One region of the Haemophilus sp. SZY H56 genome, then DNA from elsewhere that is predicted to be linked to it. Evidence: riboswitches for the same ligand, from Rfam matches in the RefSeq annotation. Region 1 holds a riboswitch; the other holds the start of a gene.
The links. Region 1 has a riboswitch for thiamine pyrophosphate ahead of ACXVWP_RS05030 (ABC transporter ATP-binding protein). Riboswitches for the same ligand answer to the same signal wherever they lie in the genome.
Positions count from the first base shown of each region.

Region 2: another riboswitch for thiamine pyrophosphate. It lies ahead of thiB (thiamine ABC transporter substrate binding subunit); the one in region 1 lies ahead of ACXVWP_RS05030 (ABC transporter ATP-binding protein).

Region 1 covers NZ_JBTGNX010000005.1:68,136-73,693, forward strand. The annotation lists gene ACXVWP_RS05020 (ABC transporter substrate-binding protein) at 1-463, opposite strand, end outside; gene ACXVWP_RS05025 (ABC transporter permease) at 489-1,226, opposite strand; gene ACXVWP_RS05030 (ABC transporter ATP-binding protein) at 1,223-1,948, opposite strand; TPP riboswitch at 2,023-2,114, opposite strand; gene ACXVWP_RS05035 (23S rRNA (adenine(2030)-N(6))-methyltransferase RlmJ) at 2,538-3,383, shown strand; gene psiE (phosphate-starvation-inducible protein PsiE) at 3,419-3,835, opposite strand; gene rpoD (RNA polymerase sigma factor RpoD) at 3,969-5,558, opposite strand, start outside.
Region 2 covers NZ_JBTGNX010000011.1:46,134-51,691, forward strand. The annotation lists gene thiP (thiamine/thiamine pyrophosphate ABC transporter permease ThiP) at 1-855, opposite strand, end outside; gene thiB (thiamine ABC transporter substrate binding subunit) at 861-1,862, opposite strand; TPP riboswitch at 1,898-1,990, opposite strand; gene grxD (Grx4 family monothiol glutaredoxin) at 2,136-2,462, opposite strand; gene ACXVWP_RS08760 (TPM domain-containing protein) at 2,538-3,338, opposite strand; gene ACXVWP_RS08765 (TPM domain-containing protein) at 3,331-3,780, opposite strand; gene ACXVWP_RS08770 (LemA family protein) at 3,790-4,371, opposite strand; gene ompA (porin OmpA) at 4,474-5,558, opposite strand, start outside.

The sequences.
Region 1 (5,558 bases):
CTTGGTTGCTGAGTCCGATGGAATGGAGCATGGTATCGAGCAACACATCTTCAAAGCCACTGACTGAATAGCCTACTTTTTTCCCTTTCAGATCGGCAAGCGTTTTGATATTGCTATTTTTTAGAACCACTACGCTATTTAATGGGCTGGAAATCAGAGAGCCTACACGTACTAAAGGTAATCCTTCAGCAACTTGTTGATAAAGTTGAGGTTGATAATTAATAGCTAAGTCCACTTTTCCTGCGGCAACTAATTTAGGCGGTAATGATGGATCGGCGGGTTCGATAATGTCGACGTCTAAGTTATTTTTTTCAAAAAAGCCTTTTTGTTGCGCGACAATGATTGCGGCGTGATCAGGATTTACATACCAATCAAGCATTAAGCTGATTTTCTCTTTTGCTAAGCTGGAAAAGCTGGCGGTGAGTCCAATTAAAAGACTGAAATAACGGATGATTTTCTTCATTTTTGTCTCCTTTTGTCATGAAGTGTTAAACGTTCCAAATAAAACGGCGTAGTAGCCAATCAATGCTGAAATATAAACAAAGTGAAATTGCCACTAAGATCAGCAATGCGGCAAACATTAAATCTACCTGCATACGGGCGTTGGCATGAATCATCAAATAGCCAAGCCCTTCTGATGAACCCACCCATTCTCCAATTACAGCGCCAATTGGTGCGACTGAAACAGCAATGCGAAAGCCTGATGCAAATGCGGGTAAAGCAGCTGGTAAACGTACTTTAAGTAATAAACGCCAAGGGGATGGCTTGAATGTTTTGGCGAGATCAATCCAAGCTTTAGGTGTATTGCGTAAGCCATCGTAACAAGCTGCAGTTACAGGGAAATAGATAATGAGAATAGCCATAACAATTTTTGACGGCATGCCATAACCTAGCCAAAGTACGAGTATCGGAGCGATAGCAAAAACAGGAATTGCTTGAGAAATCACTAAAACCGGTAACAGTAAGGACGATATTTTAGGCGAAAAAGAGAGCAATAGGGCTGATGACAATCCAAAAAGAAAACCCAGTAGCAGCCCTAAGCCAATTTCAATTAAGGTGATTAGTGTATGTTGCCAAAGTAGTTCTGAATGAGAAGTTAATTGCAACCATACAGCTTGTGGAGAAGGAAATATGTAATGGGGAAAATCACCGAATACACCAATAAGTTGCCATAGACAAAGCAATATAACTCCAATAAAGAGCGGTTTAAGAAGGTTAAGTTTCATCTTTTTCCCTCTAATAACTCGTTCAATAATTGCTGTTGGAGCATCCACAAATTATTTTGGTTTAGATCTCGTGGTGCTTTACCTTCAGGTTTTATAACATCGGATAATGCTGATTGATTAGGCTGCGGTGAACGTAATACAAAAATACGTTGGCTTAAGCGTAATGCTTCTTGAGGATCATGGGTAACTAATAATACTGATTTATTTTTTAATAGTTCATAGGCCAAGTTTTGTAATTGGTAACGACTAATCGCATCAAGGGCAGAGAATGGTTCATCAAGTAAAACTAAATCAGCGTTTTGCATTAATACTCGAGCGAGCGCCACTCTTTGTTTTTGCCCTCCAGATAATTGAGCACTGTTTTTATGCAGATGCTCTGACATACCCACTTGTTCAAGTAATACTTTGGCTCGAATAGTGGTTTTTGCAGATTTATTTCCAAATAGTACGTTTTCTAATTGGACGTTATCAACAATTGAAAGCCAAGGATAAAGGGTATCTTTTTGCGGTAACCATGCCACTCGAATATGAGGATGGGAGGTGATATTGCCTTGAACTTTTCCTGGTATTTCAAGCCCTGCAATTAATCTCAAAAGCGTTGATTTACCTACACCAGAGCAGCCAAGTAAACTGACCCACTCATTAGGCAAAAGCGTTAAATCAAGGTGTTCAAATAGTACTTGCTCTCCAAAAGCAAGACTAAGATCCTGAATATTCACCATAGCATTAACCTAAGGATTAATAACCAAAGGTAACGGCAGAAAAGGAGTAAAAATAGGTATGAAGAATGAGAAAATATTTTGGCATATTAGTTTCCTACGTCAGTACTAACTGTTTCAGGTTCACGGGTATCATCTCAGCCACCTTGTGGCACCCCGACTAAAATTTGAAATAATTTTATATCGCAATTAAGAATAAAACAATAGGAAATGATATTAACTTTAGTTTAGATTTTTTTGTTTAGTCCTCAGGAGTCAATTTAAGTAATGAAAATAATAAGTTAAATTATAGACTCACTTTTCAAGTGTTATATTCAACGTTCTAGAAATGACTCCTTACCTTGTAAAATAAGACAACAAAAGTATTTATAATAAAAAACTAGATTCTCTATAAGCATATAATATATTATTAGTCCTTTAATTTGCTTTTCCATAAGTTGCTTGCCGGATTATAAAAATTTCTGACATCATGAATATCCCCTTGAATTCAAAGCTCTTCAAAGGTTTTAGTGTTTCAAGTGATAATATTTTTTCTACAGAAAAGTTATACCATCAATCTTGAGCGTACTTTTCTCATCATAAAGGAGAAACTATGTTAAGTTATCGCCACAGTTTTCATGCTGGCAACCACGCCGATGTGCTTAAGCACATTGTACTAATGCTGATTCTAGAAGATCTTTCACTAAAAGAAAAAGGTTTCTACTATCTCGACACCCATTCAGGTGTTGGCCGTTATCGCTTAAGTTCTAACGAATCAGAAAAAACCGGCGAATACAAAGAGGGAATTGGAAGACTTTGGGAAAGAACAGATTTACCCGAAGAGATTGCTCGCTACGTGGATCTCATTAAAAAGATCAATTATGGGGGTAAAGAATTACGCTATTATGCGGGTTCACCAATGATTGCTGCACAATTATTGCGTCCTCAAGATCGTGCATTACTGACAGAATTACACCCAAGCGATTTTCCATTATTACGCAATAATTTTAAAGAGTTTAAGAATATCACAACAAAATCAGAAAATGGTTTCCAACAACTCAAAGCCACACTTCCACCCAAAGAACGCAGAGGTTTGGTGCTTATTGATCCACCTTATGAATTAAAAGAAGATTATGATTTGGTGGTGAAAGCTATAGAAGAGGGTTATAAGCGCTTTGCGACAGGCACTTATGCGATTTGGTATCCCGTGGTACTTCGCCAGCAGACAAAACGCATTTTTAAAGGATTAGAAGCGACAGGGATTCGTAAAATTCTGAAAATTGAATTGGCTGTTCGCCCTGATAGTGATCAACGTGGTATGACCGCGAGTGGAATGGTGGTGATTAATCCACCTTGGCAATTAGAACAGCAAATGAAAGCTATTTTGCCTTATTTGACCCAAACGCTCGTCCCTGAAGGTACAGGAAGTTGGACAGTGGAATGGATTGTGCCGGAATAATCCATTCCAAAACCTTGGTCAAAATGACCGCACTTTTAAATTTTAATTTTATTGGAATACAACACTAAACAAAGTGCAATAACCATAATTAAAATCGCGCCTGCGAATAAGATGGTATCAACTGAGCTTTCATGATTCACAATAATCAAACGCAACATGGCCGTAATCCCTGCGTAAATAAAATAGCGTAAAGGAAAGTGATAGCCACTTTTAAAATATTGCACAATAAGGCCAATAAAACCGAAGTATAAGAAAAACATCACGGCTTGTTCAGCGACTTCATAAGGCACAACGCTTGATGTATTAAATACCATAATCGCTAAAGTGTACGTGATTTTAGCTAAAGCAATAATCAACACTAAAGCCAACGCGATAAGCGAAAAGCTTAATACTACTTTTAATACACCTGTCACTACTCGAGGCAGCTTTTCTAGTTCTTGAGATTCTTCCATAAAGTTCCTTTTTTGTTTTTAAATGACGAAAGTTGCGTATTTTAAAGGAATGTGATTTCGCGGTAAATAACCAAATTTAATCAAATAAAAAAGGCAGATATTTCTGCCTTTTCTTTTTTACATAAATGAATAATTACTCATCTAAGAAACTTCTCAATGTTTCTGAACGACTTGGATGACGTAGTTTACGTAATGCTTTCGCTTCAATCTGACGAATACGCTCACGGGTTACATCAAATTGTTTACCCACTTCTTCAAGTGTATGGTCGGTATTCATATCAATACCAAAACGCATACGTAACACTTTCGCTTCACGAGGAGTTAAACCTTCTAACACTTCATGAGTTGCCACTTTTAAGCTTTGTGCGGTTGCTGAATCTAATGGCAATTCAAGGGTTGAATCCTCAATGAAGTCACCTAAATGTGAATCATCGTCATCACCGATTGGGGTTTCCATTGAAATTGGCTCTTTCGCAATTTTAAGCACTTTACGGATTTTATCTTCTGGCATTCCCATGCGTTCAGCAAGCTCTTCTGGCGTCGCTTCACGTCCCATCTCTTGTAACATTTGACGAGAAATACGATTTAATTTATTAATCGTTTCAATCATATGAACAGGAATACGGATTGTGCGCGCTTGGTCTGCAATGGAACGCGTAATTGCCTGACGAATCCACCAGGTTGCATAGGTGGAGAATTTATAACCACGACGGTATTCAAATTTATCTACCGCTTTCATCAAACCGATATTCCCTTCTTGAATTAAATCCAAGAATTGTAAACCTCGGTTTGTATATTTTTTCGCAATAGAAATCACCAAACGTAAGTTGGCTTCAACCATTTCTTTTTTTGCACGGCGAGCTTTTTGTTCACCACGAGATACCGCATCACAAATCTCACGCATTTGTTGGATGGTAAGATTGGTATTTTGCTCAATATTCGCTAAGTTACCTAAAGATAAACGGATACGTTCTTCATATTTTGGTAAACGTTTTGCCCAAGCTTTCGTTGATTTTAATGCTTTTGCTACCCATGCATCACTGCTGCCATTCGCAACAATAAGCGCCTCAAATTCATCTTTTGGCATACCTGCAATATCAACTAATACTTTTTGTAGTTGACGCTCTTCTGCACGTACACGTTTCATCATATTCTTCATTGATAAAACAAGCGTATCGAATTGTTTAGGCACTAAACGGAATTGTTTAAAAATATCTGCGAGTAAAGCAATTTGATCTTTTGCGCGTTTACCACTGCGTCCGTGTTTTGCAATAGATGCTAATGTTTTAGTGTGTTGCTCTCTTAATGCCGAAAATCTTTCACGCGCTACTTCAGGATCGATGCTATTATCAGAATCGCTGTCATCAGAACTTGAGCTGCTATCGCTTTCATCTTCCTCATCGCTCTCATCATCAACTTCTGCAGCGACTTCAACACTTTCCTCTTCGTTAGCAAAATTCTCATCAATATTTGCTGCTTCCTCTGCGGCAATATTTGGATCCACAAATCCGGTAATTAAATCAGCTAAACGATAATTACCCGCTTCTACTTGATCATAATTATCTAATAATTCGGTTAACGCTTCTGGGTACGCCGCAATGGCGGTTTGAACTTCGTCAATTCCTTCCTCAATACGTTTTGCAATGCTGATTTCATCTTCACGGGTAAGAAGATCAACCGTTCCCATTTCACGCATATACATACGCACAGGGTCGGTTGTACG
Region 2 (5,558 bases), on a different contig from region 1:
TCTTGAAACAGGTAAAACCCATCGATAACGTTGCGAAATCTGCGTTTCAGGTGCTTTCGCCCAATATTGTGAAAGTGAAAATAATGCAAAACAAAATGCAAATTGTACCAACGCAAAAAATGCGGCTTTGGGTAAATCGAATTCAAAGAAAATGGCTTGGTAAATCGCGACTTCTAATGTGCTATTTTGCGGCCCGCCACCAAGCGCCAATACAATCGTAAAGCTAGTGAAACACAGCATAAAAATCAGTACAAAGGCAGACACGATTTGGCTTTTCAAATAAGGCCATTCAATTAAACGGAAAAATGTGAAACCTTTGATATTTAATTGTGCCGCGAGTTGATGCTGTTCGGTTGGTACACTTTGCAAAGCCTGCAAACTCATTCGTGCCGCTAAAGGAATATTAAAAAATAAATGGGCAATGAGAATGCCACTTAAACCATAAATGGAGGGTTTCCACGAAATACCTAAGGTTTGCAGCAGTTGTGTTAGCCAACCGGCTGTGCCATAAATACTAATCAAACCGAAAATAGCCAGTAATGCCGGCAAAACAAAGGTGAGGGAAAAAATACGTAAAATGAGCGATTTGCCTTTGAAATCTAAATAGAAAAAAGCGCGTGCAAATAAAGTACCAATTATGCTAGAAAGCAAGGCAGACAAGAATGCCTGCCCGACACTAAAGGCGATAACTTGATGCAAATAATCGTCTTTTAAGAAGTCAGATAAGGCATAATCACTTCCAACTGAAAAAACCGCAGAAAGTGAAAATCCATAGAGTAAAACAATGAAAAAAATGACCGCACTTCCGCCCAAATAATGGCGAGGACGAAAATGCGGATGTTGCAATAAGCTCATTAATACTATTTAGATAACGCTTTTTGCCATTGATTGATCCAGCCTTTCAGCTGCTCACTTGTTACCGTAGTAGTATCTAAAATACGCATTGATTTTGCGCGAGAATTAAGCGCATCAATATGACTTTCGATATTGGTCTCTACCACAGGTAACATCACATTATTTTTAGCAATATCCGCTTGAGCTTGCGGTGAAAGTAAGAATCCTAAAAATTCATCAGCACAGGCATTATTGCGGTTAGCCACTTTGGCTGCCACTTCAACTTGTAATACGCTCCCCTCTGCAAATTCTGTTGCCACATAATTATCTTTTTGTTCAGACAGAATATGGTAAATCGGTGAAGTATTGACGCTTAAAACCACATCACCTTCGCCTTTTAAGAAGGTCCCATAAGACTCAGTCCAACCTTTGGTGACCGTGACCGTATGTTTAGAAAGGGTTTTCCAGGCATTTGCTACATCTGCTTCTGGATAAACTGCATTCATCCAAAGCAATAATCCTCGTCCAATACTGCTTGTACGCGGATCTTGATATAACACTTTAAGATCTTGACGCTCAACTAATTCTTTTAAGCTTTTTGGTGGATTAGTCAGTTTATTTTTATCATAAATAAACGCATATTGCGCATAATCAAATGGTAAAAAAGTTTTATTTTTCCATTTAATCGGTAAGCGTAACTGGCTTAAATCCACTTTATTTGGCTCAAAAATATTGAGTTTTTGTGCTTCTTCAATTTGATAGCTATCTAAACCAAGTACCACGTCTGCTTTAATTTTTTTACCTTCTAGACGAACACGGTTAAACAAAGTGCCATTATTATCAAAAGCCACATAATTCAGCTTACATTGCGGGAATTGTTGTTCAAAAGCTGCTTTAACTTTTGGTCCAGCACTCCAATCAGCACTAAATGAATCATAAGTATAAACATCTAATGTTTGAGGTGCAGCAGCTTGTGCGAAAGCGGAAGCGGTAAAAAGTGCGGTTAAAATGGGAAGTGTTTTGTTCATTATGCGTTCTCCTTATTTTTGCATAACGAAACAGCATAATGGGATAATTAGTTTCCTACGCCAGCATTATCTGTTTCAGGTTCACGGGTGTTTCTCAGCCATTAATATTGGCACCCCGACTAAGTTCTACGTAGTCTAACGTAAGGGAATTTTATCAACAAGTTATTTAACTTAAAAATGTTAATCTGATCACATTTTTATAACAGGTTTATCATTTTTTGAGCAAAAGAAAACCTGCTAAAAAGCAGGTTTATCTTGGTAATCTATCGTCAATTAAGCTTGATGTTTAGCCGCAACTTCGCTTAATAAAGTTTGAAGTTCGCCCGTTTGGTACATTTCTAAAATAATATCACAACCACCAATTAATTCACCTTCTACCCATAATTGTGGGAAAGTTGGCCAGTTTGCATAAGCCGGTAATTCAGCACGAATATCTGGGTGTTGAAGAATATCAACATAGCCGAAAGGTACTTTGCAATTCATTAATACTTCAGATGCACGCGCAGAGAAACCACAAGAAGGCAATTTGGGAGAACCTTTCATGTAAATTAAAATTGGGTTTTCAGCGATTTGTTTTTTGATTTTGTCTAATGTTTCCATAATGTTCCTTGTTCAAATAAGTCTGAATAAGACGCTATTCTAGCATAAGATAGAACCTGAGTGAAAGACTTGGTCTTACCAACTTCCACCCGCTCCGCCGCCGCCAAAGCCACCGCCACCAAAGCCACCACCGGAAGAACCACCGCCACCGAAGCCTCCACCAAATCCGCCTCCGAAACCAGAACCGCCACCACGACGACGAGAAATCGTACTTTGACGAATGATTTTATTCAGTTGATCACGTTGATTCGGGCTAATATAGACTTCATCTTTGTGATATTGGAATTCACCAAATAATACAATAGCAATAAATGCCAATACCATTAAGAATGGGATGTACTTATCAAACGCATCTTCTTCAACTTGTGCTGCATCAAACTCGCCTTTACTTGCCGCAATAATTTGGTTTAAGCCATCATTAATACCTTGGGCATATTGACCTTGTTTAAATTGTGGCAAAATGGCCGAACGGATGACTTGCGATAAAAAAGCATCAGGCAATACACCTTCTAAACCTTGCCCTGTTGCGATAAAGACTTTTCGATCATCCTTCGCAATCAGCATCAACACGCCATTGTTCAGATTTTTACGTCCAATCCCCCATTTATCACCTAAAGCAAAGGTATAATCAGCAATTTCATATTCACCGGTTGTCGGAACCAAAACAACCGCGATTTGTGAACTCGTTTCTTTACTATAAGCAATTAGTTTATTTTCTAAAATTTGCTTATGTTCTGCAGAAAGCGTGTTGGTGTAATCGTTAATGTAATGAAAAGGATTTGGTGCAGGCGGAAATTCTGCCGCAACAACCATTTGAGCAAAAAAAATAAGGCTAAAAATAACCGCACTTTTCATAAAAGATAAAAGCTTAGCCATTAATAATTACCTCATTAGATAATTCATTCACATCATCAGGCTGAATAGGAAAATGGCGAGATAAAATATCACAGATACGATCAATCGCATCGACAATGCCCTGTGTATAAGCTTTTTGTTTAAACTGCTCAATCATTAAATCGCATTGTAACTGCCAATAAGCCACATCAACAAATTGATGAATGCCTTTATCACCTACGATTGCACAGAGATGATTTTTATATCCCACATAAATCAACACGGCATTTTGTGCCGCTGTTTTATGCATTTCCAGTTCATCAAATACTTCTAAAGCACGTTCCATCGCAGACAGTTGTGTTGAAACCTTGGGTACTTTGCGTTCAATATAAACACGTAACTCAGCCGAACTTAAGCTTTCGAGGCGACTAATCGCCGCCTCGATTTGCTTTTTATCTACCGGAATTCTGGAAAAGAATGGCATAGATAAACCTTAGTTAAAGTTTACAGTTGGTGCATTTTCTGAGCCAGCAGCTGATTTAAAATAAGGTTTTGCTTTAAAACCAAAAATCATTGCCGCTAATTTTGTTGGGAATTGACGTACTTTTTCATTATAAATACGCGCGGCTTCATTGAATTTATTACGAGCGACATTGATACGATTTTCTGTCCCTTCAAGTTGAGATTGTAAATTCATAAAGCCTTCATGAGCTTTTAATTGGGGGTATTGTTCTACCGAAACAAGTAAACGAGATAATGCTGAACCCACTTGATTTTGGTTTTGTTGGAATTCGTTTAATTGTTCTTCCGTTAAATTAGACGGGTCAATTTTAGTTTGTGTCGCTTTCGCACGAGCTTCGATTACATTAGTTAATGTTTGTTGTTCAAAGTTAGCTTGACCTTTCACTGTATTCACTAAGTTTGGAATTAAATCTGCACGACGTTGATAAGATGATTCAACATTTGCCCAAACAGAATCGATTTCAGTTTCTGCTTTAACTAAGCCATTGTAGCTAGACATTAAGCCTAAACCTACAGCAACCGCGATAATAATCAAGATAATCCACTTTTTCATTCAAAAATTCCTTCAATTTATAGGTTTAATTTATATAAGAAAAGACCTAAACCGAAGTTTAGGTCTTCTAATGTTAATCCGTTAATGGATAACTAAATAAAATTATTTAGTACCGTTAACTGCGATTTCAACACGACGGTCTGGTGCTAAACAAGCGATAAGTGCTTTACGACCTTTAACCGCATCACAAGTTGCACCTGTAACTGGGTTAGCTTTACCATAACCAGTTGCTGAGATGTCTTGTGCTGGAAGACCACGAGCTACTAAGTAGTTAGCAACAGAGTCTGCACGTTTTTGAGAAAGTTTCAAGTTAAATTGTTCAGAACCGATACGGTCAGTATAACCTGCAACAGCTACTTTAGCACTTTTAACTTGTGCGATTTCACCGTAGATACCTTCTAATACAGCTTGTGCTTGAGGTTTTAAGTTAGCTTTACCGAATGCGAAAGTCACATCATTGTTTAAGCTGAAAGTTTTGCTTACCACTTCAGGTGCAACAACTGGAGCAGCACCTTGACCGAAACGGTAAGATACGCCAGCGTTGATAGAACCGATCCATGGGTTGTAATCAAGTGCTTGACCTTCAACACCATTGTAATTACGTAATTTACCTACGCGAGCTAACCATTGGTATTCTAAACGTAATGCTAACTCAGGTAATGAAGGTAATGCATATTCAACACCCGCAGCAAATAACGGAGAAACACGTAAGCTGTGCTCTTTGAAAGATTTACCACCTTCAGCTGCATATTCTTTATAGTCAGAACGAACTAATGCTGCAGCTGCACGACCATACACATCTAAACCGTCTAAAGCTGATACTAAACCACCAACATTATAGCTACCTTTTAAACCTAAGTGAGCACCATGGTTAGTGTGTTTGAATGAGGTTTCACCTGCATCACGGAATTTAACACGACCGAAATCATCGTAACCAACTTCTGCTGCTAAACCGAAGTTATCACGATTTAAAATTTGGTAACCACCGAATACACCGTAAGTTAAAGTGTTACGAAGATAACCTTCACCAAAGTTTAATGCTTTGCCAGCTGAATTAGCTTTAATACCATCGTGGAAAGATGCTTGACCTGCTTTAGCACCTACATAGAAAGTATTTTCTTGAGGAGCTGCTTGAGCTACTGAGGCTGCTGCTAAACCAGCAACGACTAATGCGATTGCAGTTTTTT